Rheinheimera salexigens: one gene and its partners. The protein of the gene in region 3 interacts with the protein of the main gene of each other region in a pairwise test. Links are inferred from orthologs where the notes say so. Each region holds a gene or a part of one and is shown on either strand. Other genes may lie near its edges. The genes, in order: BI198_RS15830, zipA and ftsZ.

The links.
Region 1: the proteins of ftsZ (region 3) and BI198_RS15830 interact in binary tests that used the Escherichia coli proteins (3 or more experiments, as listed by UniProt). The link is inferred for Rheinheimera salexigens from one-to-one orthologs.
Region 2: the proteins of ftsZ (region 3) and zipA interact in binary tests that used the Escherichia coli proteins (3 or more experiments, as listed by UniProt). The link is inferred for Rheinheimera salexigens from one-to-one orthologs.

The regions. Positions count from the first base shown.
Region 1 is NZ_MKEK01000001.1:3,432,280-3,438,767, reverse strand. What follows is about bases 847-3,660. They hold BI198_RS15830 (rod shape-determining protein), read left to right. Parts: upstream 847-1,638; coding sequence 1,639-2,682; downstream 2,683-3,660. Other genes in these bases: mreD (rod shape-determining protein MreD), read left to right, coding at 3,612-3,660; mreC (rod shape-determining protein MreC), read left to right, coding at 2,744-3,619; BI198_RS15835 (1-aminocyclopropane-1-carboxylate deaminase/D-cysteine desulfhydrase), read right to left, coding at 847-1,268. In the rest of the region: BI198_RS15840 (DUF4282 domain-containing protein), read left to right, coding at 12-254; more of BI198_RS15835, read right to left, coding at 324-846; more of mreD, read left to right, coding at 3,661-4,094; BI198_RS15815 (Maf family protein), read left to right, coding at 4,094-4,678; rng (ribonuclease G), read left to right, coding at 4,675-6,141; BI198_RS15805 (YhdP family protein), read left to right, coding at 6,141-6,488. UniProt on the Escherichia coli protein: Forms membrane-associated dynamic filaments that are essential for cell shape determination. Acts by regulating cell wall synthesis and cell elongation, and thus cell shape.
Region 2 is NZ_MKEK01000001.1:1,545,230-1,553,778, reverse strand. Bases 3,402-6,204 are described here. They hold zipA (cell division protein ZipA), read right to left. Parts: upstream 5,361-6,204; coding sequence 4,443-5,360; downstream 3,402-4,442. Other genes in these bases: ligA (NAD-dependent DNA ligase LigA), read right to left, coding at 3,402-4,339. In the rest of the region: BI198_RS07170 (L-serine ammonia-lyase), read left to right, coding at 1-246; BI198_RS07165 (serine hydrolase domain-containing protein), read left to right, coding at 331-1,443; BI198_RS07160 (DUF2919 family protein), read right to left, coding at 1,454-1,948; BI198_RS07155 (DUF3392 domain-containing protein), read right to left, coding at 1,973-2,308; more of ligA, read right to left, coding at 2,309-3,401. UniProt on the Escherichia coli protein: Essential cell division protein that stabilizes the FtsZ protofilaments by cross-linking them and that serves as a cytoplasmic membrane anchor for the Z ring.
Region 3 is NZ_MKEK01000001.1:954,730-963,401, forward strand. What follows is about bases 1,539-4,464. They hold ftsZ (cell division protein FtsZ), read left to right. Parts: upstream 1,539-2,354; coding sequence 2,355-3,575; downstream 3,576-4,464. Other genes in these bases: ftsA (cell division protein FtsA), read left to right, coding at 1,539-2,324; lpxC (UDP-3-O-acyl-N-acetylglucosamine deacetylase), read left to right, coding at 3,853-4,464. Also shown: BI198_RS04450 (D-alanine--D-alanine ligase), read left to right, coding at 1-340; BI198_RS04455 (cell division protein FtsQ/DivIB), read left to right, coding at 340-1,092; more of ftsA, read left to right, coding at 1,089-1,538; more of lpxC, read left to right, coding at 4,465-4,764; BI198_RS04475 (DciA family protein), read right to left, coding at 4,906-5,367; preprotein translocase subunit SecA, read left to right, coding at 5,588-8,314; 8-oxo-dGTP diphosphatase MutT, read left to right, coding at 8,298-8,672. UniProt on the Escherichia coli protein: Essential cell division protein that forms a contractile ring structure (Z ring) at the future cell division site. The regulation of the ring assembly controls the timing and the location of cell division.

The DNA of each region.
Region 1 (6,488 bases), 2.5 Mb from region 3 along the record:
AGGGACTTACAATGAAAGACGTATTCTTTTTTAACTCGATGCTGACACCTAAGATAATTACCGTTGTATATTGGTTATTACTAATATCAGTAATTATTAGTGGACTGGGTACTATGTTTACCGGTTTTGCTGGTTTTTGGCAGTCGTTGGTGATAATTGTGTTTGGTTGCATCGGTGTGCGGATCTGGTGTGAATTGCTTATTGTACTATTTAAAATAAATGACAATTTAAAAAACATTGCAGATAAAGAATAGGTAACTCATAGGTTTAATAAAGTCTCGCTTACAAAGCGAGGCTTTAATATTGTTTAAATGGGAATAGATTTAGCCACCCATTAAGATTTTATAGTCATTAGCACTAATTAAATTACGGTATAACAAGCCATCCAAACCTTGTAAGCCACCGGTATGAAAAAAACAAATCCGCTTATGTTTGTTTAGCTGGCCTTGTTCGATCAACTTAAATAATCCATATAAGGCTTTACCGCTATATATCGGCTCTACATGAACATTATAACTCGCCATTTCTCGACAAAAAGCTAATAGTTCAGGGCTAAATTTAGCATAACCAGCATCAGTATAATCCATATTAATAGACCAACTTGTCGCGTTAACTTCCTGAGGTAACAATTGTTTAACTCGATCCGCAATAGAAGAATCTTTGACTGCGGCTATACCTAGTACTTGGCTTTTATTTGCGGTAATAACGCCGGCTAATGTACCACCACTAGCCGTGGCTAATGCGACTAAACTTGCCTTACCATTTGGCGTATCTGTTAAATTAAGCTCTGCTACGCCTTTTGCTCCTTCGCTAGAAGAGCCACCTTCGGCTACTAATAATAATTCAGGGTGTGAGTTCGTAATAACTTGGCAAAATGTGTCATCATTGCGTAAACGGTATTCTGCTCGATTTAATAAATGAAAACGCATGCCGTGTTGTAAACAAAATTGGATGGTTGGATTGTTTAGATCTACGCTATCAGCTCTTAAATAAGTTAGACTTTTTAAACCAAGCTGGGCACATGCAGCGGCAACTGCGGCTATATGATTCGAAAATGCACCACCAAAGGTAACGATACCGTGTTTATGCTCAGCCTTAACTTTAGCAATATGGTGTTTCAGCTTTAGCCATTTATTACCTGAAAGCTGAGCGGGTCTAGTTTGCAGATGGCAGAGCCAGAGATCTATATTATTTTTTATAAGAATAGGATGTTTTACTTGCTGCCACGACGGTTTTTTAATGGTAAATAACGTACAATCATCGAGCATTTTATAGTTTTCATTACTAGGTATATAGAATTAAAGAGTATAGCGTCATTCTTAGACTAAATGACAGTGTGCTGTACTCGATGCCTATAATTCACAGCAAAATTATTGGTGCGAACTTTTTTGATTTACTGTGGCCTAACCGCTGTCCTCGATGTTGAGAGAGCTCATAACCGATGTTGAGCGAGAGCCTTGGGTTAATAAGCATTAATAATTGTTAAAGCCAGATTAATTTCATAAAAATGCAAGATAAGGCTATTCACTAGCCATAGAGTTACATAGAATAAACGACATATTCGTTAATGTGCTAAATGCTGGCGCATTGTCAAACGTAGCAGTGCAAAATTCAGCTTTATAAGGATCCGGTTTTTTCATGTTTAATAAATTGCGTGGCCTATTTTCAAACGACTTATCCATTGACCTTGGTACTGCGAACACACTTATTTATGTCAAAGACCAAGGCATAGTGCTGAACGAACCTTCAGTAGTTGCTATTCGGCAAGAACGAGCAGGTGGCCCGAAAAGCGTCGCCGCAGTAGGTCATGCCGCTAAACGCATGCTTGGCCGTACACCGGGTAACATCAAGGCCATACGGCCAATGAAAGACGGTGTTATCGCCGACTTTTATATCACCGAAAAAATGTTACAGCATTTTATTCGCCAAGCGCACAGCAATAGCTTTTTGCGTCCTAGCCCTCGGGTACTAGTCTGTGTGCCTTGCGGCTCTACCCAGGTTGAGCGCCGCGCTATTCGTGAGTCTGCACAAGGTGCTGGTGCACGTGAAGTGTATTTAATTGACGAGCCTATGGCTGCTGCTATCGGTGCCGGTTTACCGGTATCAGAAGCAACGGGCTGTATGGTAGTTGATATCGGCGGTGGTACTACAGAAGTTGCCATTATCTCTTTAAATGGTGTGGTGTACTCTTCTTCCGTACGTATTGGTGGTGATAAATTTGACGATTCAATCGTCAGTTATATTCGTCGCAATTACGGTATTTTAATTGGTGAAGCCACGGCTGAGAGAATTAAAACCGAAATCGGTTCGGCTTACCCAAGTGATGACGTACTAGAAATTGAAGTGCGCGGTAGAAACCTAGCCGAAGGTGTGCCACGTAGTTTCACGTTAACCAGTAATGAAATACTGGAAGCGTTACAAGAACCTCTAGCTGGCATTGTTAGCGCAGTAATGGTGGCTTTAGAGCAATCGCCACCAGAATTAGCGTCAGATATTTCTGAGCGCGGTATGGTATTAACCGGTGGTGGTGCTTTATTACGTGATTTAGACCGCTTACTAATGGAAGAAACCGGTATTCCAGTTGTGATCGCAGATGATCCACTTACCTGTGTTGCACGCGGCGGCGGTAAAGCATTAGAAATGATTGATATGCATGGTGGTGATGTATTCAGTTATGATTAATGGGAATGGCACTGCGCGGCCTTGCTAAATGAATACCTTACATCATGAATATTTTATATAAATGAATACTATGTATCGTCGAGGCCCGTCATTATTCCTACGCTTATTTTTAGCAGTGCTATGTAGCGTAGGTTTAATGTTTGTTGATCGCTACACCGATAGCTCCACCCAACTGCGCAGCTATCTTACTGCTGCAGCCAGCCCATTATTTTATATTGCCAGCTTACCTGAGACCTTATTTTCGGGTGCCTCAGAGCAATTTATGTCGCAACATGCGTTATTAGAAGAAAACGGCCGTTTAAAGCAGAAGCTTTTGCAACAGAGTGGCCAGCTGCAATTACTAAATTACCTGCAACAAGAAAACACTAAATTACGGGCGTTATTGGGCGCTTCGCCGTCTAAAGATGGCCAGCATTTAATTGCAGAAGTTTTAGCCGTTTATAGTCATCCGTTTAGTCATCAAGTGGTGTTAAATAAAGGCCGCAGCGATGGCGTGACCGAGCAGCAAGCCATTATTGATGAAAAAGGTATTGTAGGGCAAATTGTGAGTGTTGGCCCCAATACGAGCAGAGCACTGTTAATTTCTGATAATACTCATGCCATTGCAGTACGTGCCGAGCGCACCGGCGTGCGTGCTGTAGTCGAAGGCCTTGGCCAGTGGGACCAACTGCGTGTAGTACATTTACCTCACAGTACTGATATTCGTGAAGGAGACCGTTTATTGTCTTCTGGCTTAGATGGTGTATTTCCCGAGGGATATCCGGTAGCTAAAGTGATTAGAATTAACCAAGATGCCAGTCAGCCGTTTATGTTGGTGTATGCCGAGCCTTTTGCTCAGCTAGATCGGGTGCGGCATGTGTTGTTATTGTCTGCTATTCCGGCAGTAACTTTGCCCATAGCCTTGCCAGTACCACTACAGGAGCAGCCCGATGCGTAAAGCACAAGGAATTGGCTTCGTTTACTTATCGCTATTTATTGCCTTAATACTTACCGTCATGCCGCTGCCACAAGTGGTTAAGCTAGCTCGTCCAGATTGGACCTTGCTGGTATTAATGTATTGGACACTAGCGATGCCGCATCGGGTCAGTATAGGTACGGCCTTCGTGTTTGGCTTTATGGTAGATGTGTTAGTGGGCACCGTATTAGGCGTCAATGCTTTAACGTATTCAGTCGTAATTTATATAGTGGCCTCTAATTACCTAAAAATACGCAACTTTTCAGTTATTCAGCAAGCACTATTATTGAGTATATTATTAGCCTTTTATCACTTGTTTTTATTTTGGTTAAGTCACTTTTTAGTCGGCGTATATTTTTTAGCTGAATATTTATGGCCAGTGTTAACTGGTATGTTAGCGTGGCCTTGGTTATTCTGGCTATTAAGGCGTTATCGTCGTCAATTAAAGATCCAGTAATGCAACCAAACATGTATCCAAAAATAGCACTTGCCTCGGCTTCTCCTCGGCGACGTGAACTATTAACTCAGCTCGGTGTTGAGTTTCAGCTTATCGCAGCCAATATTGATGAAACCCCTTATACTGATGAAATACCGGCAGATTATGTCCAGCGTTTGGCGTTAGCCAAAGCGCAAGCTGGCTTAGCCCGATTAAGCGCAGAGTTACCAACCTTAGGCTCGGATACCATCGTGGTGGTGCAACAACAAATTTTAGGCAAACCAACCGACTTTGCTGACTTTCAGCGCATGATGGCCATGCTGTCGGGTAGTGTGCATCAAGTGATGACGGCTGTTGCCTTAGTAGACAGTCAGCGCAGCTTAAGTACGCTAGTGCAAACAGAAGTACATTTCCGATTATTAAACCCCGCTGAAATATTGCATTATTGGCAAAGTGGCGAACCTCAAGATAAAGCGGGAGGATACGGTATTCAAGGCTTAGCTGGCCGTTTCGTCGAACGAATTAATGGCAGCTATAGCGCGGTAGTTGGCTTACCCTTGTGTCAAACAGAACGTTTATTACAACGATGGCAGGAGCAGGTATGAGCGCAGAATTATTGCTAAACGTGACACCAAGCGAAACCCGGGTAGCGTTAATTGAAAATGGCGTTTTACAAGAGCTGCATATTGAACGCCAAGCAAAACTCGGATTAGTCGGTAATATCTACGTTGGCAAAGTCAGCCGTGTGTTACCGGGTATGCAAGCCGCTTTTGTTAATATCGGTTTAGATAAAGCCGCATTTTTACATGCCTCAGATATCGTGCAGCCTGACAATTTAGCTGATCTTGATAACAGAACCGCAACCAGCAAAGATATTCGGGTGCTGGTACATGAAGGCCAATATTTACTGGTTCAAGTGGTGAAAGATCCGCTAGGTACTAAAGGTGCACGTTTAACCACTGATATTACCATACCGTCGCGCTACTTAGTTTTTATGCCTGGCTCAGCTCATGTTGGTGTTTCACAACGCTTAGAAAGTGATGAAGAGCGCACGCGTTTAAAAGACATTGTTAGCCAATTTAATGATGACAGCGGTGGTTTTATTGTCCGCACGGCTGCTGAAGGTGCTAAAGAAGAAGAACTGGCTCAAGATGCCCGCTTTTTAAAAAAGCTTTGGGCAAAAATTATCAAAAGAAAACAAAAGACCCGTAAAGAAGGTGTGGTTTACGAAGACCTAACCCTAGCCTATCGCATTTTACGTGACTTTGTTGGCGCTGATTTAGAACGCGTAAGAGTCGATTCTAAAATAACCTACCAGCAGCTTACCGCTTTTTGCGAAGAGTTTATGCCGCATATCTCACCTTTGCTGGAGTATTATCCAGGCGAGCGGCCCATATTTGATATGTTTGATGTTGAAAATGAAATTCAACGGGCATTAGAGCGTAAAGTCACGCTTAAAAGTGGCGGCTACCTAATTATCGATCAAACAGAAGCCATGACCACGATTGATATTAATACCGGTGCTTTTGTTGGCCATCGCAATTTAGAAGATACTATTTTTAATACTAATGCCGAAGCAACTCAGGCTATTGCTCGGCAATTACGCTTACGAAATTTAGGCGGTATTATTATTATCGACTTTATTGATATGCAAAGTACCGAGCATCAAAAACGGGTGTTTCATAGCTTAGAACTGGCGCTAGCACGAGATCGGGCCAGAACTAACATTCATGGCTTTTCTGCGTTAGGCTTAGTTGAAATGACCCGAAAACGTACCCGAGAAAGTTTAGAGCATATACTTTGCTCAGAATGTCCGGTATGTGAAGGTCGTGGCAGTTTAAAAACCGTTGAAACCGTGTGCTTTGAAGTGCTACGTGAAATAGTCCGCGTTAATCGGGCTTATGCTGCAGATAAGTTTGTGGTTTATGTATCACCGGCAGTGAAAGATGCACTAACCAATGACGAGTTTCATAACTTAGCAGAATTACAGGTATTTATTGGCAAGCAAATTAGTATCCATACTGAACCGCTGTATAGCCAAGAGCAATTTGATGTGGTGATGATGTAGTGTCTAAAATAAAACAGTTTTCTTTCTTCTGCTTACATAAGCTCTGGTTGGCGTTAGCTATCAGTGTAGTGTTGTTGGCGGTAGTAATTTCTGTTTTACGCTATAGCTTGCCATATGCAGATAATTATAAGCTGCAACTCGAGCAATTTATTGCTGAGAAATATTCAGCTGAAGTGAAAATTGGAGAATTAAGTGCCGGCTGGCAAAAGTTTGGTCCGGCGTTATTGGTTAAAGATTTACGCTTAGAGCATCAGGGGCAAACCCAACTCTATATTGGTGAAACCCGCGTTCGATTAGACTTTTGGCGCAGCTTAACCAGTTTTAAACTTACCGCGCAGCACTTTGAG
Region 2 (8,549 bases), 590 kb from region 3 along the record:
TTGGGACTAACCTGTGACCCAGTAGCAGGCTTGGTACAAATTCCCTGCATAGAGCGAAACTCAATGGGGGCGATTAAAGCCATTACTGCGGCCAATATTGCCATAGAAAGCGACCCTGCCAATGCCAGAGTAACCTTAGATGAAGTAATTCAAACCATGTGGGAAACTGCGCAAAGTATGAATAATAGATTTAAAGAAACTTCAGAAGGCGGGCTGGCTATTGCTGTTAATATTGCAGAGTGTTAATTAATATCTGTAGCAAAAAACATTCAGCAACAGATACCTACAATAATGTACCTTTTAAACACAAGTTTTGCAGACATATTCTTTATGAACTTATCTTCACTAATTGAACAAGCGTTGCATACACAATATCAAATTAGCCAGCAAACCAAAGAGCAACTGCCAGGTGTGACCGCGACAGTTTCTCTGCCTGATGGCAGTCTAATTAGCCATGCCTGTGGTTTTGCAGATAAAGAGTCACATATACCTATGACCTGTAATGCACGCATGCCAGCGGGTAGCATTGGTAAAACCTTTGTTGCCGCTGTGGTACTTAGTATGGTGGCTGATGGCGTAGTCGAACTTGATACACCTATATCTAAGTGGTTTGTAGACGCGGACTGGTTTTGTCGGTTGCCAAATTATAACGTCATTACCTTACGTCATTTGCTGAATCATAGCAGCGGTATTATCGATCATGTTTATGACACTGGTACAGACTTTGCGAACTATATAAAGAACATCCTTAAGTCTGACAATCCAGCTCAAGCCATTGAACCGCATAAACTGCTGCAATTCGCGCTAGATCGCAAGCCGCTGTTTTTGCCTGGCACAGGGTTCCATTATAGTGATACTGGTTACATACTCATCGGCATCATTATCGAGAAAGCCAGTTCACACAGTTATTATCATGAGTTGTCTAAGCGCATTCTAATACCGCTGCAATTAACCGATACTGTTCCACTTCATCGCCGCGACATCCCTGGCATAGTGCAAGGCTATGCTAGGCAGAGTCGGCGTTTATTCGGTATACCAAAACGGGTGATTGCAGACAACCAACTTGTGTTTCATCCATCAATTGAATGGACCGGTGGCGGTATCGTTAGCACATCATCAGATCTGGTTCGTTGGGCCAAAGGGCTTTTCGAGGGTAAGGCTATTACGCCGCATTTACTAAACCAAATGCTGACATCTATAGCAAAACCTGAACAGCCGCCAAATACGTTAGGCCCAGTGCTCGGTTACGGTTTGGGCATTAACATAATAAAAACAGAATTCGGCAGCTGTTATCGTCATCATGGATTTTTTCCAGGCTATAACTCCCTACTGGCTTATTATCCTGATAAAAAAATCGCCATTGCCATGCAAATTAATACCGACAATGCAAAAATTGAGCGCTATTTTAATGCTATTGCGACAGAAATATTTAGGCCACTGTGATTTGGTTAGTTTATTTATTAGCTGTTTTCTTTTTATCTTCAGCAGTTGGCCATTCGGCAAACACTAAACCTAAAGTACGCGAGCGCATTAGCCACAAGATGCCAACACTTATTGCGATAGGAGCAAGTATGCGCCATGGCGCATCTAGCATGACTTGGTCTGGCAGGTGTTTAATGGTTAGCAATAAATCAATTATCGCCACCAGCAATAATATGATTCGGCTGTGCCGCCAGACTTGAAACCACCACGCTTGACCTTTGGGTTTACGTTGGCTAATCGCGGCTAATATCAGTAATAATGGGCTGGCAATGGCGCAAGCTATGATAAAGTCGAATTGCAACGGATAGATTAACGACAATATATCGCGTTGCGATTCGGGCAAGGTTAGCACTAACACCCAGCTTATATAGGGCCGCAACAATAGCAATAATAACCAATATAAACGCATAGGCACTTTATGCAGCCCATGATCGTCTAAGACTGGAAATATATTATATTCTTTCACAGCGAGAGCGTCATACTAAATACTTCATAGCTGGCGTCTGCGCTGGGCCAAACTGCCTAGTATTATAAATATGGCTAAACAAAACCAAGGTAACCACTGATTACTAAATTTAGCTAATTGCTTGGCCACCACTGGGGTTAACAATATGGTTAAGGCACCATAGCCAAAAGCACAAAGTAGTATAAAAATACTGGTACGCCAAAAAAAGTGCATATGGGCAATTTGCCGTCTAACGGCTCGGTTTAAGTCATCACCAAATACCACTAAGCAAGTAGCAACCATTGCTAAGGCGATATCTCGTACATAAGGCCGAAACAAACTGCCCCACTCGTTTAGTAATGAATTTAATAAATCGGCCAATTAATTTACTCCATACTGATTAAATACATCCAGCATCTCTTGCTCACTCCAAACAGTCACATTTAGCTCATTGGCTTTGACTAATTTAGAGCCCGCATTATCACCGGCGATTACCGCGTGGGTTTTCGCCGAGACAGAGCCCGATACTTTAGCGCCTAACCGCTGTAGCTTAGCTTTAGCATCATCGCGCCCCATACTGGTTAAGGTACCTGTTAACACTAAGGTTTGACCGGCTAAGGGCTGCTCCGTCTGCTCTAATTTAGCTATTTCTGGCCAGTGGATATCCGCTTGGCATAACTGCGTGATCACGGTTTGATTATGCTCTTCGGCAAAAAAGCTCTGCACGCGCTCGGCTACGACAGTGCCCACGTCGTCTACTTGTTGTAACTGCTCGATACTTGCCTGCTGAATAGCCGGTAGCGTAGTAAAATGATTAGCTAAGCTTATAGCTGTCGCCTCGCCCACGTCACGAATACCTAAGGCATAAATAAAGCGCGCAAGCGTGGTTTGTTTTGACTGCCTAATAGCATGCAGCAAGTTCATCGCCGATTTTTCTGCCATGCGCTCTAAACCCAATAAGCTGGGCATATCTAGCTGGTAAATATCGGCAGGGGTTTTTATTAACCCTTGTTCAACTAATTGCTCGGCTAACTTATCACCAAAGCCATCTATATCCATCGCTTTACGCGAGACAAAGTGCTTAATAGATTCTTTTAATTGCGCGCCGCAGAATAAACCGCCACTACAGCGGGCTGCAGCTTCTCCGCTAATGCGCTCGATATGAGAATCACAAACAGGACACTGGGTTGGAAACACAATGTCACTGGCATCATCAGGGCGTTGCTCTAACACCACTGAGACAATTTGCGGGATCACGTCACCTGCTCGGCGCACAATAACTTGATCGCCGACTTTAATACCTAAACGCGCTATCTCATCTTGGTTATGTAAGGTGGCATTGCTAACAGTAACACCACCGACATTGACTGGCGCCAAACGGGCAACAGGCGTAATAGCGCCGGTGCGGCCCACTTGAAATTCTACGGCTAATAACTTGGTAAGCATCTCTTGGGCTGGAAACTTAAAAGCAACGGCCCAGCGCGGCGCTCTGGCAACAAAGCCCAAGGCTTGCTGTTGCGCTAATGAATCCACTTTAATAACCACGCCGTCAATTTCATAAGCTAATGAATCGCGCTGCTGCATAATATGCTGATAATAATCTAGTGCCGCTTGGCTGCCTTTGACTTGGCGTACTTCAGGGCATATTGGCATACCCCATTGCTTTAATTGCATCAGTTGTTGGTAATGGCTGTCTGTCGCTAACTTTTTGTTGCTATCAATTACTTCACCTATACCATAAGCATAAAACATTAGTGGTCGCTGAGCGGTAATTTTGGCATCTAATTGGCGTAAACTGCCTGCGGCGGCATTGCGCGGGTTAGCAAATATTTTTTGCCCTGCTTTAGCCGCTGCATCGTTCATGGCATTAAATCCGGCCAGTGGCATAAATACTTCACCGCGCACTTCTAATACTTCTGGTACATCACCTTGTAAACGCAGCGGAATGGCCCGGATAGTTTTAACGTTTGTGGTAATATTTTCACCGGTACTTCCATCACCACGAGTGGCCGCTTGCACTAATTCGCCATTTTCATAACGGATACTGACGGCTAAACCATCTAATTTCGGCTCAGAGCAAAAACTAAATTCCGCGCTGCTATCTAAGCTGTCGGCGATGCGTTTGGTAAAGGCAAAGAATGATTCGTCATCAAAGGCATTATCCAGCGATAACATGGGTATCTGATGTTGTACCTGGCTAAATTTGGCTAATGGCTTAGCACCCACGCGTTGAGTGGGTGACGTGCTGCTAATTAACTCTGGATGTTCAGCCTCAATGCGTTGTAATTGCTGAAATAATCGATCGTATTCTGAATCAGGCACCGTTGGCTGATCTAACACATAATATTGATAACTATATTGCTCTAATTGCTGACGTAATTGTTGTAATTGTAAGACAAGAGACTGAGACATGATGGGGATACTCTTAAAAAAGCATCACTGATATTAACCTAACAAAAACGGCAGGGAAATAACCTGCCGTTTTATTCATAAGGCTAGCAGCAGTGATTAACGGTTAACCATGGATCAACTTTTGACGCTGAAACTCACGTATTTTATCGACATAATGGCGCACAGTTTGTACGGTTAGCACGCTGCGTTGACCATCTAATACTTGGCCTGAAAACTCGCTGGCCAATTTTTTGGCTGCATTATGCATTAAGTTAAAGTTTTGCAACGCATCGCCAGGGCCTGGCAATGTCATAAATAAACTAACACCTCGGGTGTTAAGTTTGTCCATGTTATCTAAATCGAAGGTGCCTGGATTAAACATATTGGCCAAACTAAATAATACTTCGCCAGAACCTGAGCTATCGGTGTGACGATGAAAAATATCCATATCACCGTATTTAAAGCCCAGAGTCAGTAATGTACTTAATAGGTCTTCACCTTTAATTTCTTCATTTTCAGCCAATAACACATATAAAATTAATACTTCACTTGGCTGAGACAGCGTATTTTTTTCATCAGTATCATCCTGCAGGTACCCAGAGTCATCTTGCTGGTACCCAGTATCATCTAGCGGCAAACTTGACTGATCATCTTCGGCTAAAGCGGAAAAATTCAGCTCAGGCTCTTCGTTAGCAGTAAAAGCTAATTCTGTTTGCTGTTCTGGCCTAGCGGTTACAGGCCTAGCCGTTATAGGCTGAGTCGCTGTTGGTCTAGCCATAGCGGGTGTTGATAAAGCTGAATTGGCCGGCACTTTAGCACTGCTCTTTTGAGCACCTTGCCTAACCACTCTTACTTCACCCAGTCCTAACTCATCAAAGCCTTCGGTTTTAGTAGGCAGTGCTTCATCAGGTTGCTTGCTTTCATCATAATAGCGATGCTTAGGTTGGCCGCTATTCTTACGCACCGTCCACAGACCATGCACTAGCAAGGCTGTTAACACTAACGCACCAATGATAATTAATACTATACGAAAATCACTCATTAGATTACCTTTGTCTAGGAAGCTGTTGTCATTTTAACAGCATCGTCCACATCCACAGCCACGACGCGTGACACGCCAGGCTCTTGCATGGTCACGCCCATTAACTGTGTCGCCATTTCCATAGCAATTTTATTGTGGCTAATATAAATAAATTGTACTGTTTCTGACATTTCTCGCACCAAATTACAAAACCGTCCGACGTTAGCATCATCTAATGGGGCATCAACCTCATCTAACATACAAAACGGCGCTGGATTAAGCTTAAATATCGAAAACACTAATGATAAAGCGGTTAGCGCTTTTTCACCACCGGATAATAAATGTATTGTACTGTTTTTTTTTCCCTGGCGGGCGCGCCATAATGCTGACCCCCGTTTCCAGCAAATCGTCTTCGGTCAACGCTAAATAAGCACTACCACCGCCAAATACTTTGGGAAACAAACTTTTTAAACCTTCGTTTACCTGATCAAAAGTTTGCTTAAACTTTTGCCGAGTTTCTTTATCTATTTTACGTATAGCAGTTTCTAATGTTTCCATCGCTGCATGTAAATCGTCATTTTGGGCATCAAGATAATTTTTGCGCTCAGCTTGTTGCTCATATTCATCAATCGCAGCTAAATTAATTGCTCCAAGGCGCTGAATGGCTTCAGTAGTCAACTCTAATTGCTGCTGCCAATGCGCTTCATCCGCTTGTGATACTAATTCTGCCAATACTTGCTTTATATTAGCTTGTTGTTGTGCTAATTGCTCCAACATATTATTAGCCCGAACCCGATAACCTTCAGCTTCTACTCGTAAAGCCTCTAACCCAGCACGTTTATTTTGCACTAATTGCTCAATACCCTGCTGGCCTTGCTCTAGTTGGCGAATTCGCTGTTCTAGTTCAGACACGATATCTTGTTGGCGGTGCATATCCTGCTCTGCCTGTTCCAGCGTTAACAATGTTTGCTGCAACTGTTCTTGCAATAATAATTCGGGCTCATCATCTTGCTGTAACTTCAGCTTAAACTGCACCACTTGCTCATGCAACTGCTGCTGCTGTTGCTTAGCTCGCTGCAGACTTAGGGCTAACGTCTGCTGTTGCTGCTGACTCATCTTACATTGCAACACTAACTGCTGATGCTGCTGACGTTTTTGCTCATAGTGAGCTTTATGCTGGGTTAACTTATGCTGATACTGCTGTTGCTGCTCTGTTAATTGCTGTTGCTGCTGTTCATGCGTTAGCAATTGCGCTTCACACAACGCTAACTGTGTTTTATATTCTGCAACTTTCTCCAGTAGTACAGCGTGGTTTAACGCCATAGCTTCACTGTCACTGACTAACTTCGCGTATTGTTTTTCAGCTTGCTGTAAGGCTTGCTTTGCTAACAGTAGCGTCGTTTGTTGCTGATGCATCTGCTGCTGAGCTGTGCTGAGTTGCTGCTGTTGTAATCGCTGCTTTTCCGTTAACAGCGTTAATTGCTGTTGTTGCTTTAGCATGCCAGCTTCAGCTTGCTGAAAAGATAACTCAGCAGTATTAAGTTGTGGCTTTAATTCAGTAAGACGCTCTGAAATTTGCAAGTAATTATCTTGCTCAGCGCCCGCATATAGCCCCCAGTTAGTTCCCAGCCAAACACCATCAGCGCTTATAATAGACTGCCCCAAGCTTAACGAAGACTGAAGTGCATAGGCGTCTGCTGCATTTCTAGCCAATAACACTTGATCAAAGCTTTGTGGATAGACACCGCTGACAATAACACTGCTTAAACAGTTTTCAGTTGCAGAGTTTGTAGCAATCGCTGTTGCAGCACGCACAAAGCTTTCTTGGCTCTGAGTAGATTTAGAATCAGCATCGGCTACAACATTAGCGTGCTGTAATTTTCCTAGCACCATAGTGACAGCCAATGCCCAGCCTGGTTTGACTTCTAACTGGCGCAATAGTTGCTGCTGTTGGTTATCTTGTTGTTGCTGCTGTTGGGTTAAGCGTTGCTGCTCTAGTTGTAAACTCTGCCTTAGCATAGTTTGTTGTTGCAACTGTTGTTTAACCTGCTGCAACAACTCAGTTTGCTGCGATACTTCTTGTTCGATAGCAGCATATTGCACTTGTTGTTGCAGATAATGTTGTTCAGCTAATTCAAGCTGTTGCTGTTGCTGCTGACATTGCTCGACTAACGGTGTTATCGCTAACTGGGTAATATCCTGTTGCAATTGCAGCTGTTGTTGATTTAATTGCTGTTGCAGTTGTTGCTGGTTTTGCAGCTGCATACTTAATTGTTGTTGCTGCTTTTGCAATTGAAACTGTTGTTGCTGCCATTGCTGATAAGCTTGTTGCGCATTAAGTTGTTGTTGCTCTAGCGATGCTAATTGCAGCTCTAACTCAATCAGTTGCTGATCCAGCATGGCGATTTCGGGTTCATCTTCTGCTATTTGCAGTGATACCTGCTGGTATTGCTGCTGCTCACTAGCCATAAAGCTATCGCTTTGTTGTAAGCTTTGCTCGGCTTGCAACAGCTGTTGACTGAGCTGCTGCTGCTGCTGGCGTTGATGTAAGATTTGCTGCTCTAATCGCGTAATAACGCTGCCTAATTGATAAAAGCTGGCTTGTAATTGTTCAAATTTTTGCCGTGATTGTAAAGCTTGCTCTTTTAAGGCGACGAGTTGACGTTGCTCACTGCTTTGATCAGCATGATACTTTTCTAGTTCGGTGGTTTGTTGGCTAAGCTGGAGCTCTAGTTGCTCTAATCGGGTGTTATAGCTCAGCCATTTGATGCTGGTTAGTTCTGCTTTAAGCTTGCGCTCTTGGGCTTTAAGTTCTTTATAGCGTTGTGCAGATGTAGCTTGGCGTTTTAATTTTTCTATGTTTTTAGCCAGTTCATCTCGAATATCACTTAAGCGCGCTAAGTTTTCGCGGGTGCGTTTAATGCGGTTTTCAGTATCACGGCGACGTTCTTTATATTTAGATATACCGGCGGCTTCTTCAATAAAAACCCGTAACTCTTGTGGTTTAGATTCGATTAAGCGTGAAATCATACCTTGTTCAATAATGGCATAACTACGCGGACCTAAGCCGGTACCGAGAAAAATATCGGTAATATCACGACGGCGACATTTAGTGCCATTAAGATAGTAAGTGGATTGGGCATCACGGGTAACAATACGCTTAACGGCAATTTCGCTACGATCGGCTAAATTGCCGTTAATATGACCTTG
Region 3 (8,672 bases):
GCCACGTGATTTTTATGATTACGAAGCAAAATACCAAGCCAATTCAACCGAGTACTTATGCCCAGCACCGATTAGCGCTGAGCAAACTGAGCTAATGCAGCAATGTGCGTTACAAGCGTTTCAAGCTGTAGGCGCTAGCGGTTGGGGCCGGGTCGATTTAATGATGGACAGCGCAGGCCAACATTATTTATTAGAAGTAAACACTGTGCCGGGTATGACTGAAAAGTCGTTAGTGCCTATGGCCGCTAAAGCGGCAGGGATGAGTTTTCAGCAATTGGTAGTAGCGATACTTTCTCAAACAGATGCACATAGCGCTCATCAAACGGAGCAGCAACGCTAATGATTAACTGGCCGAACATGCAATTTAAACAAACAGGCGCATTCTATGCTGGCTTGGTGTTTTTCTTGTGTTCGGTTGCCGGTTTAATTTGGGCAGGGGTGGCGTTAAATACTTGGCTGCAAGGCCAACAAAATGCACCAGTGCAGCAAGTTAAACTGTATGGCGATTTTCAGCATATTGATGCTGCAGAATTGCATCACGTGTTGCAACAGCAGTATGTAGGTAACTTTTTTCGGGTGGATGTGGACCAAGTGCAGCAGTTCCTGTTACAGCAGCCTTGGGTATTTCAGGTCGCCGTGCGCAAACAATGGCCTGATGCCCTAGTGGTAGTAGTAACAGAACAACAACCGGTGGCACGTTGGAATCAGCAACAATTAATAAATAAACACGGTGCTTTGTTTAGCGCACCGTTGCAGCAGCTGAAAACCGACTTGCCCTTGTTAACTGGCCCAGAAGGCAGCGAGCAGGATGCCTTGGACATGTTCCAGCATATTCAGGGTTTATTAGCCTTGCATCAGTTTACGCCATTAACCCTGGCCTTAACTGAGCGTTTTTCATGGCAATTAACCTTAAGCAATGGCGTAGCGTTAAAGTTAGGTCGTGACGATATATTAAAACGGGTACAACGTTTTGTTGAATTGTATCCGGTGATAACTAAACATAAAAATGAACCAGTTAGCGAAGTGGATTTACGCTACGACACCGGTATAGCTGTGCGTTACAGCGATAATGATACGAAGAGAAAAGCATGACAAAGTCGTTAGAACGAGATTTGATCGTAGGTTTAGATATAGGCACTGCCCAAATTAAAGCGGTGGTAGGTGAGATCACGGCTGACAATCGCTTAAGTATTGTTGGTGTGGGTACTCATGTATCGCGCGGCATGGATAAAGGCGGCGTTAATGATCTGAACTTAGTAGTACAAGCCGTACAACGGGCGATTAATGAAGCCGAGCTAATGGCAGATTGCCATGTATCTTCAGTCTATTTAGGTATTTCTGGCAAACATATTCGTTGTCAAAACGAAAGTGGCATGGTGCCGATTAACGACACTGAGGTCACAGCAGAAGACGTATTAAATGTTATTCATGCTGCTAAGTCAGTTCCTATTTCAGCTGAACGGCGCATGTTGCATGTATTACCTCAAGAGTATTCGGTAGACATGCAAGAAGGCATTAAAAGCCCAATTGGTATGTCAGGTGTACGTATGGAAGCTAAAGCCCATATTGTCACTTGTGCTAATGATATGGCCAAGAACATTGAAAAATGTGTAGAGCGTTGTGGCTTGCAGGTTGATCAGCTTATTTTTACCGCTTTAGCCTCTAGCTATGCGGTATTAACCGATGACGAAAAAGAACTCGGTGTCTGCGTAGTGGATGTTGGCGGCGGTACAATCGACATTGCTATCTTCACTAATGGCGCTTTACGCCATACCGCAGTGATCCCGGTAGCGGGTAACCAAGTCACTAGCGATATCGCTAAAATATTCCGCACACCAATTAGTCATGCAGAAGATATTAAAGTCCAGTATGCTTGCGCGCTGCGTAGCATGGTAGGTAAAGAAGAAAGCATAGAAGTTCCTAGTGTTGGTGGTCGTCCAGCACGTTCTATGTCACGTCATACCTTGGCTGAAGTAGTTGAGCCACGTTATCAAGAATTATTTGAACTGGTACAAGAAGAAATTCGCAGCTCTGGCTTTGAAGAGCAAGTGGCTGCAGGAATTGTGCTAACCGGTGGCACCGCCAAAATGGAAGGTGCAGTAGAGTTTGCCGAAGATATATTTCAAATGCCGGTACGCGTAGGTCAGCCTATGCATATCAGCGGTTTAAAAGAGTATGTACAAGATCCGGCCTACGCCAGTGTAGTCGGGTTGTTGTTATACGGTAAAGATGCGCGCACAGAGCAGAAAAAATCTGCCGATGTTCGCAGTTCAGTGAGCAGTTTCGTTAAACGGATCAGCAGCTGGTTTAAAGGCGAGTTTTAAGATACAAGCGTAAAAAACGGAGAGAGAGCTATGTTTGAATTAATGGAAAACCACAGCCAAGAAGCTGTAATTAAAGTAATAGGTGTTGGTGGCGGCGGCGGTAACGCAGTTGAGTATATGGTTGCCAGCAATATTGAAGGGGTAGAATTTATTGCGGCTAATACGGATGCGCAAGCATTACGTAATTCGTCAGCCAATATTACCTTACAACTAGGTGCCACGGTAACTAAAGGCTTAGGTGCCGGTGCTAACCCAGAAATTGGTCGTCGTTCAGCAGAAGAAGACCGCGAAAATATCAAAAAAACTATCCAAGGTGCCGATATGATCTTTATCGCCGCTGGTATGGGTGGTGGTACAGGTACCGGTGCAGCGCCAGTGGTTGCTGAAATTGCCCGTGAGTTAGGCATTTTAACCGTTGCTGTTGTGACTAAGCCGTTTCCTTTTGAAGGTAAAAAGCGTACAGCTTATGCCGATGAAGGTATTTTAGAGCTAAGCAAGCATGTTGACTCGTTAATCACTATTCCTAACGACAAGCTATTAAAAGTATTAGGTAAAGGCACTAGTTTACTAGATGCATTTAAAGCCGCTAACAACGTATTGTTGGGTGCTGTGCAAGGTATTGCTGAATTAATTACCCGTCCGGGTTTAATTAACGTCGACTTTGCCGATGTGCGTACGGTAATGGCTGAAATGGGTACTGCTATGATGGGTAGTGGCCGTGCGTCAGGTCCAGATCGTGCAGAAGAAGCAGCAGAACAAGCAATTTCAAGCCCGTTATTAGAAGATATCGACTTATCAGGTGCTAAGGGTATTTTAGTCAACATTACAGCTGGCTTAGATATTAGTATCGAAGAGTTTGAAATCGTTGGTAATGCGGTTAAAGCCTTTGCTTCTGAAAACGCTACTGTCGTTGTAGGTGCGGTAATTGATATCGAGATGCAAGACGAATTACGTGTCACAGTTGTCGCAACAGGTATTGGTGCAGAGCGTCGTCCTGATATCAGCTTAGTGCAAAGCAACCGTCAGCAAGAAACTACACGTCCGGTGTACGGTACTGCAGGTGGCAATGCGCTGCAATCAGAAACACAAACAGTACGTGTTGAGCAGCCACAAGCGCAAACACATGCAAATACTCATGCTCATAGCCATGCTAATAGTCAGCAGCAACCTGCTACTAAAGCACAAGCAGAAAGCAAAGCGAATATTGATATTTTTGATATTCCAGCATTTTTGCGCAAGCAAGCAGACTAAGTATTAGTGCTGAGTAATGAGTGTTGAGTTTTGAGTTTTGAGTGCTGAGTTTTGAGTGCTGAGTTTAAGTGCACAGCGTTAATTGCTGAGTGCTTGGCTGGGTTAAAATTGTAGCTTAATTGCTGCATAGGCTGTTATTGCTATAAAACTGTTGCCGTTTAATGCTGCACAGCTATTAAGCAGTTGTTCAGTCAGCGTTTGATAGGGTAGCCTATTTGTGCTATGCTTCGCCGCCGTTTTGGTTAAGGGTGCTTTAAATTTTAAGCAGGACTAAATTATGACAAAACAACGTACCATCAATAAAAGTGTCAGCTCCATTGGAGTCGGATTACACAAAGGCGAAAAGGTTACGCTTACTCTCCGACCTGCGCCCGATAACACAGGCATTGTGTTTCGTCGTGTCGATCTGGATCCGATAGTTGACTTTAAAGTGTCGCCAGAACTGGTAGGCGATACCGTGATGTGTACCTGTTTGATCAACCAAGACGGTGTGCGTTTATCAACTACTGAGCATTTAATGGCGGCAGTGGCAGGTTTAGGTATAGATAACTTAGTAATTGAAGTCGATTCGGAAGAAATTCCTATTATGGACGGCAGTGCTAATCCATTTGTTTATCTATTACTTGAAGCCGGTGTATCTGAGCAGCGTTTAGCCAAAAAATTTATTCGGATTAAAAAAACAGTACGAGTAGAAGACGGTGAAAAATGGGCTGAGTTTAAGCCTTATAATGGTTTTAAAATTGACTTCGCCATCGATTTTGACCATCCGGTTATTTCTGAAACCGTACAGCATATGCAATTAGATTTCTCTGCAGCAGGTTTTATTAAAGATATAAGCCGGGCGCGTACTTTTGGTTTTTTACATGAAGTCGAATACCTTCGTGCTAATAACTTAGCCCTAGGTGGCAGTTTTGATAACGCGGTAGTGTTAGATGAATACCGGGTGTTAAATCAAGACGGCTTACGCTATGACGACGAATTTATTAAACATAAAATTCTCGACGCCGTAGGCGACTTATATATGGCAGGCCACAGTATTTTAGGTGAGTTTAGAAGCTTTAAAACCGGCCATGCTTTAAATAACCAATTGTTATGTGAAGTGCTGGCGCACCAAGAAAACTGGGAATTTGTGACCTTCGAGCACAAAGAAGAAATGCCTATTTCATATTTAGCGCCGCAGCTAGCATAAGCTAAGCTACCAGCTATCCATAAAAAGTCAGTTATTGCCTAAGCATTAGCTGACTTTTTTGTTTATACCGCACTCGATTCTTAGTCGTTAGTCACCTGCTGTTGAGTCACTTGTAACTCGTCACTTGTCACCGCAGTTTAATCATTTAGCTCTATTCTTGGCTAAATTCAATAACGCTTGCTTTAGTTTACCGTCAGCACCTGCTGCTACCGACAATAAGGCATCAGCCGCTTGCGCCGATAAATTATGTTGCATCGCAACAGGTTGGGCAATTTCTACCTTAAATTGGCGGGTTTGGCCGGTGGGTGAAGCTTCAATTTCAATGCCGGCTAAATCAGGCAAGATTTTTTTGCGAAAATTGTCTAGAATAGCATCGCGCTGCATTTTTAGCCGAGTTAGCCAAGAGGGCGAGCTGCATAAGATAATAGCTCTGCCATCGCGAATGCTGGTTACTCGGCAAAAGCTAAGTTGCTCTAGTTGTAATACCTGCGCTAATACCGTATTCAGCTGTTGCATTAGCTTAACTTGCTGCTGTTGGTTTGCTAGCGAGCTATGGGCTAATACCTTATTGATATCCTTTGGTTTTTCAGTATAACGTGCCATGAATTTAACGCGCTCAACATAATTTAATAGCCTAAGTAGTGTAACAGCTTCTGTATTTTTTGGCAGAATCTAAATTGGCTATTGAAAGCTTTAGCATTTGTCACCATATCTAGCGTATTATGGTGAGAATTTCACATAAATTACTTTCACCTTTAAATACTGGTTTGCATGAACTAGCCAGGGCTGCACTGCAGTTTTAACTTAATATGGTAACTGGATAATGTTTGGAAAACTTTTCACCAAATTAGTTGGTAGCCGCAACGACCGCTTCTTAAAAAAACTACAAAAACAAGTACAGCAAATCAATGCGCTAGAGCCGGAGTATCAAGCCTTAACCGATGACCAGCTGCAGCATAAAACTGTCGAATTTAAACAAAAAATAAAAGACGGTGCTACGCTAGACGACCTCTTAATTGAAGCTTTTGCTACCGTGCGCGAAGCCAGTACTCGGGTATTTGGTATGCGTCACTTCGACGTTCAATTACTTGGCGGTATGGTACTGCATCAGGGTAAAATTTCTGAAATGCGCACCGGTGAGGGTAAAACCTTAACCGCTACGCTACCTGCGTATCTTAATGCGTTAGGCGGCGGTAGTGTGCACGTTATTACAGTTAACGATTACTTAGCCCGTCGTGATGCTGCAACAAACGAGCCGCTGTTTACCTTTTTAGGTATGAGCGTTGGTGTCAACGTACCGGGTATGGCGCACGTTGATAAGCAAAAAGCTTATGCAGCCGATATTACCTACGGTACTAATAACGAATTTGGTTTCGATTACCTGCGTGACAATATGGCCTTCTCGCCAGACGACCGCGTTCAGCGCGATCAGGCTTTTGCTATTATCGATGAAGTTGACTCGATATTAATCGATGAAGCCCGTACACCATTAATTATCTCGGGCCCAGCGGAAGATAGCTCTGAGCTCTATCAAAAAATTGATTTGTTAGTGCCACAGCTCATTAAGCAAGAGCAAGAAGACGAAGAGGGTAAGCACGGCGATGGCCATTTCACTTTAGATGAAAAAGCGCGTCAGGTTTACTTAACCGAAGAAGGCCAAATTAAAGTTGAAGATATGCTGCGCGAAGCGGGCATGATCGGCGAGCAGGACACTTTATTCTCAGCGGCTAATATTACCTTATTACATCACGTGTATGCGGCATTACGTGCTCATCAACTATTTAAACGCGATGTCGATTACGTGGTTAAAGACGGCGAAATTGTTATTGTTGACGAACACACCGGCCGTACTATGGAAGGGCGTCGTTGGTCAGAAGGCTTACACCAAGCGGTTGAAGCCAAAGAAGGCGTTAATATTCAAAACGAAAACCAAACCCTTGCTTCTATAACCTTTCAAAACTATTTCCGCTTGTATGAAAAGCTATCCGGTATGACAGGTACAGCTGACACCGAAGCATTTGAATTTCAACAAATATATGGTCTAGAAACTATCGTGGTGCCAACAAACCGGCCTATGGTACGAAACGATATGGCCGATTTAGTCTATTTAACGGCTGAAGATAAATACCAAGCCATTATTGCCGATATTATTAAAAAGCAACAAGCTAAACGTCCGGTATTAGTGGGTACAGCTTCAATTGAAAGCTCAGAATATCTATCTGAGTTACTCAATAAAGCTAAAATCACTCACAAAGTATTAAACGCAAAATTCCATGCTAACGAAGCTGAGATTATTGCCAATGCCGGTCGGCCAGGTAATGTCACAATCGCTACTAACATGGCAGGTCGTGGTACCGATATCGTCTTAGGCGGTAGTTTACAAGCTGAACTAGCCGGTTTAACCGACGCTAGCGAAGAGCAAATTGCCCAAGTAAAAGCTGACTGGAAAATACGCCACGATGCTGTTGTTGAGTCGGGTGGTTTACATATAATAGGTACTGAGCGTCATGAATCACGTCGTATTGATAATCAGTTGCGCGGTCGTTCTGGTCGTCAAGGTGATAACGGTTCAAGCCGGTTTTATTTATCGTTAGAAGACTCGTTAATGCGTATCTTTGCTTCAGATCGGATGTCAGCCATGATGCGCCGTCTGGGTATGGAAAAAGGCGAAGCTATTGAGCATCCATGGGTCAGTCGTGCCATTGAAAATGCCCAACGAAAAGTAGAAGCGCGTAACTTCGATATTCGTAAGCAATTATTAGAATTCGATGACGTGGCTAACGATCAACGTAAAGTTGTGTACGAGCAACGTAACGAGTTATTAGACGCTTCTGATATCAGCGAAACCATTACGGTTATTCGTGGTGATGTAGTTGAAGACTTAATTAGCCAATATATTCCGCCAGAGTCGTTAGACGAAATGTGGGATATTCCGGGCTTAGAGCAGCGTTTAAAAGCTGACTACGCGTTAGAATTACCTATCACACAATGGTTAGCCGACGATAAAAAGCTGTTTGAAGAAAAGCTACGCGAGCGCATTCAGCAAGAAGTAGAAAAATCGTATCAAGAAAAAGAACAAATGGTTGGCCCAGATGTATTGCGTCAGTTCGAAAAAGCCATAATGTTGCAAAGCTTAGATACCCACTGGAAAGAACATCTAGCAGCTATGGATCACTTGCGCCAAGGCATTAACTTACGTGGTTATGCGCAAAAGAATCCTAAGCAAGAATATAAGCGCGAAGCGTTTGAATTATTCTCAGATATGCTAGAAAACTTAAAAATAGACGTTATTGGCGTACTAGCACGAGTGCAAGTTAAAGCCGCAGAAGACGTTGAAGCGGTAGACGAGCAACGCCGCAAGGCTGACGCTGTTCCGCATAGCTATCAACATGACGAAGTTGAGCAGTTAGGCGCTGACGTACCTGAGACAGCACCTGTCGAAGTAGCGCAAGGACCAGTGATCCGTGATGGCGAAAAAATTGGCCGTAACGATGCTTGTCCATGTGGCTCAGGCAAAAAGTACAAGCAATGCCATGGCAAACTTGTCTAAGCCGATGTTTGACAATAAAACAATAACAACGGAGTCAGCTAACGCTGGCTCTGTTGCTTTAAAGCCAAAACAGTTACATGTCGCTGTAGGTGTCATAATTCGTGATAACCAAGTGCTACTAAGCTTGCGCAGTAAGCAGCAACATCAAGGTGGTAAGTGGGAGTTTCCTGGTGGCAAGGTAGAAGCCGGTGAAACCGTCTACAACGCGCTAGCACGCGAGTTAAAAGAAGAACTAGCCATAGAGGTGGTAAGCGCCGAACCCTTTATGCAGCAAGCGTTCAGCTACCCAGAGCGCAATGTATTACTCGATATCTACTTAGTGACTGAGTTTACTGGTCAAGCCCAAGGCCTAGAAGGC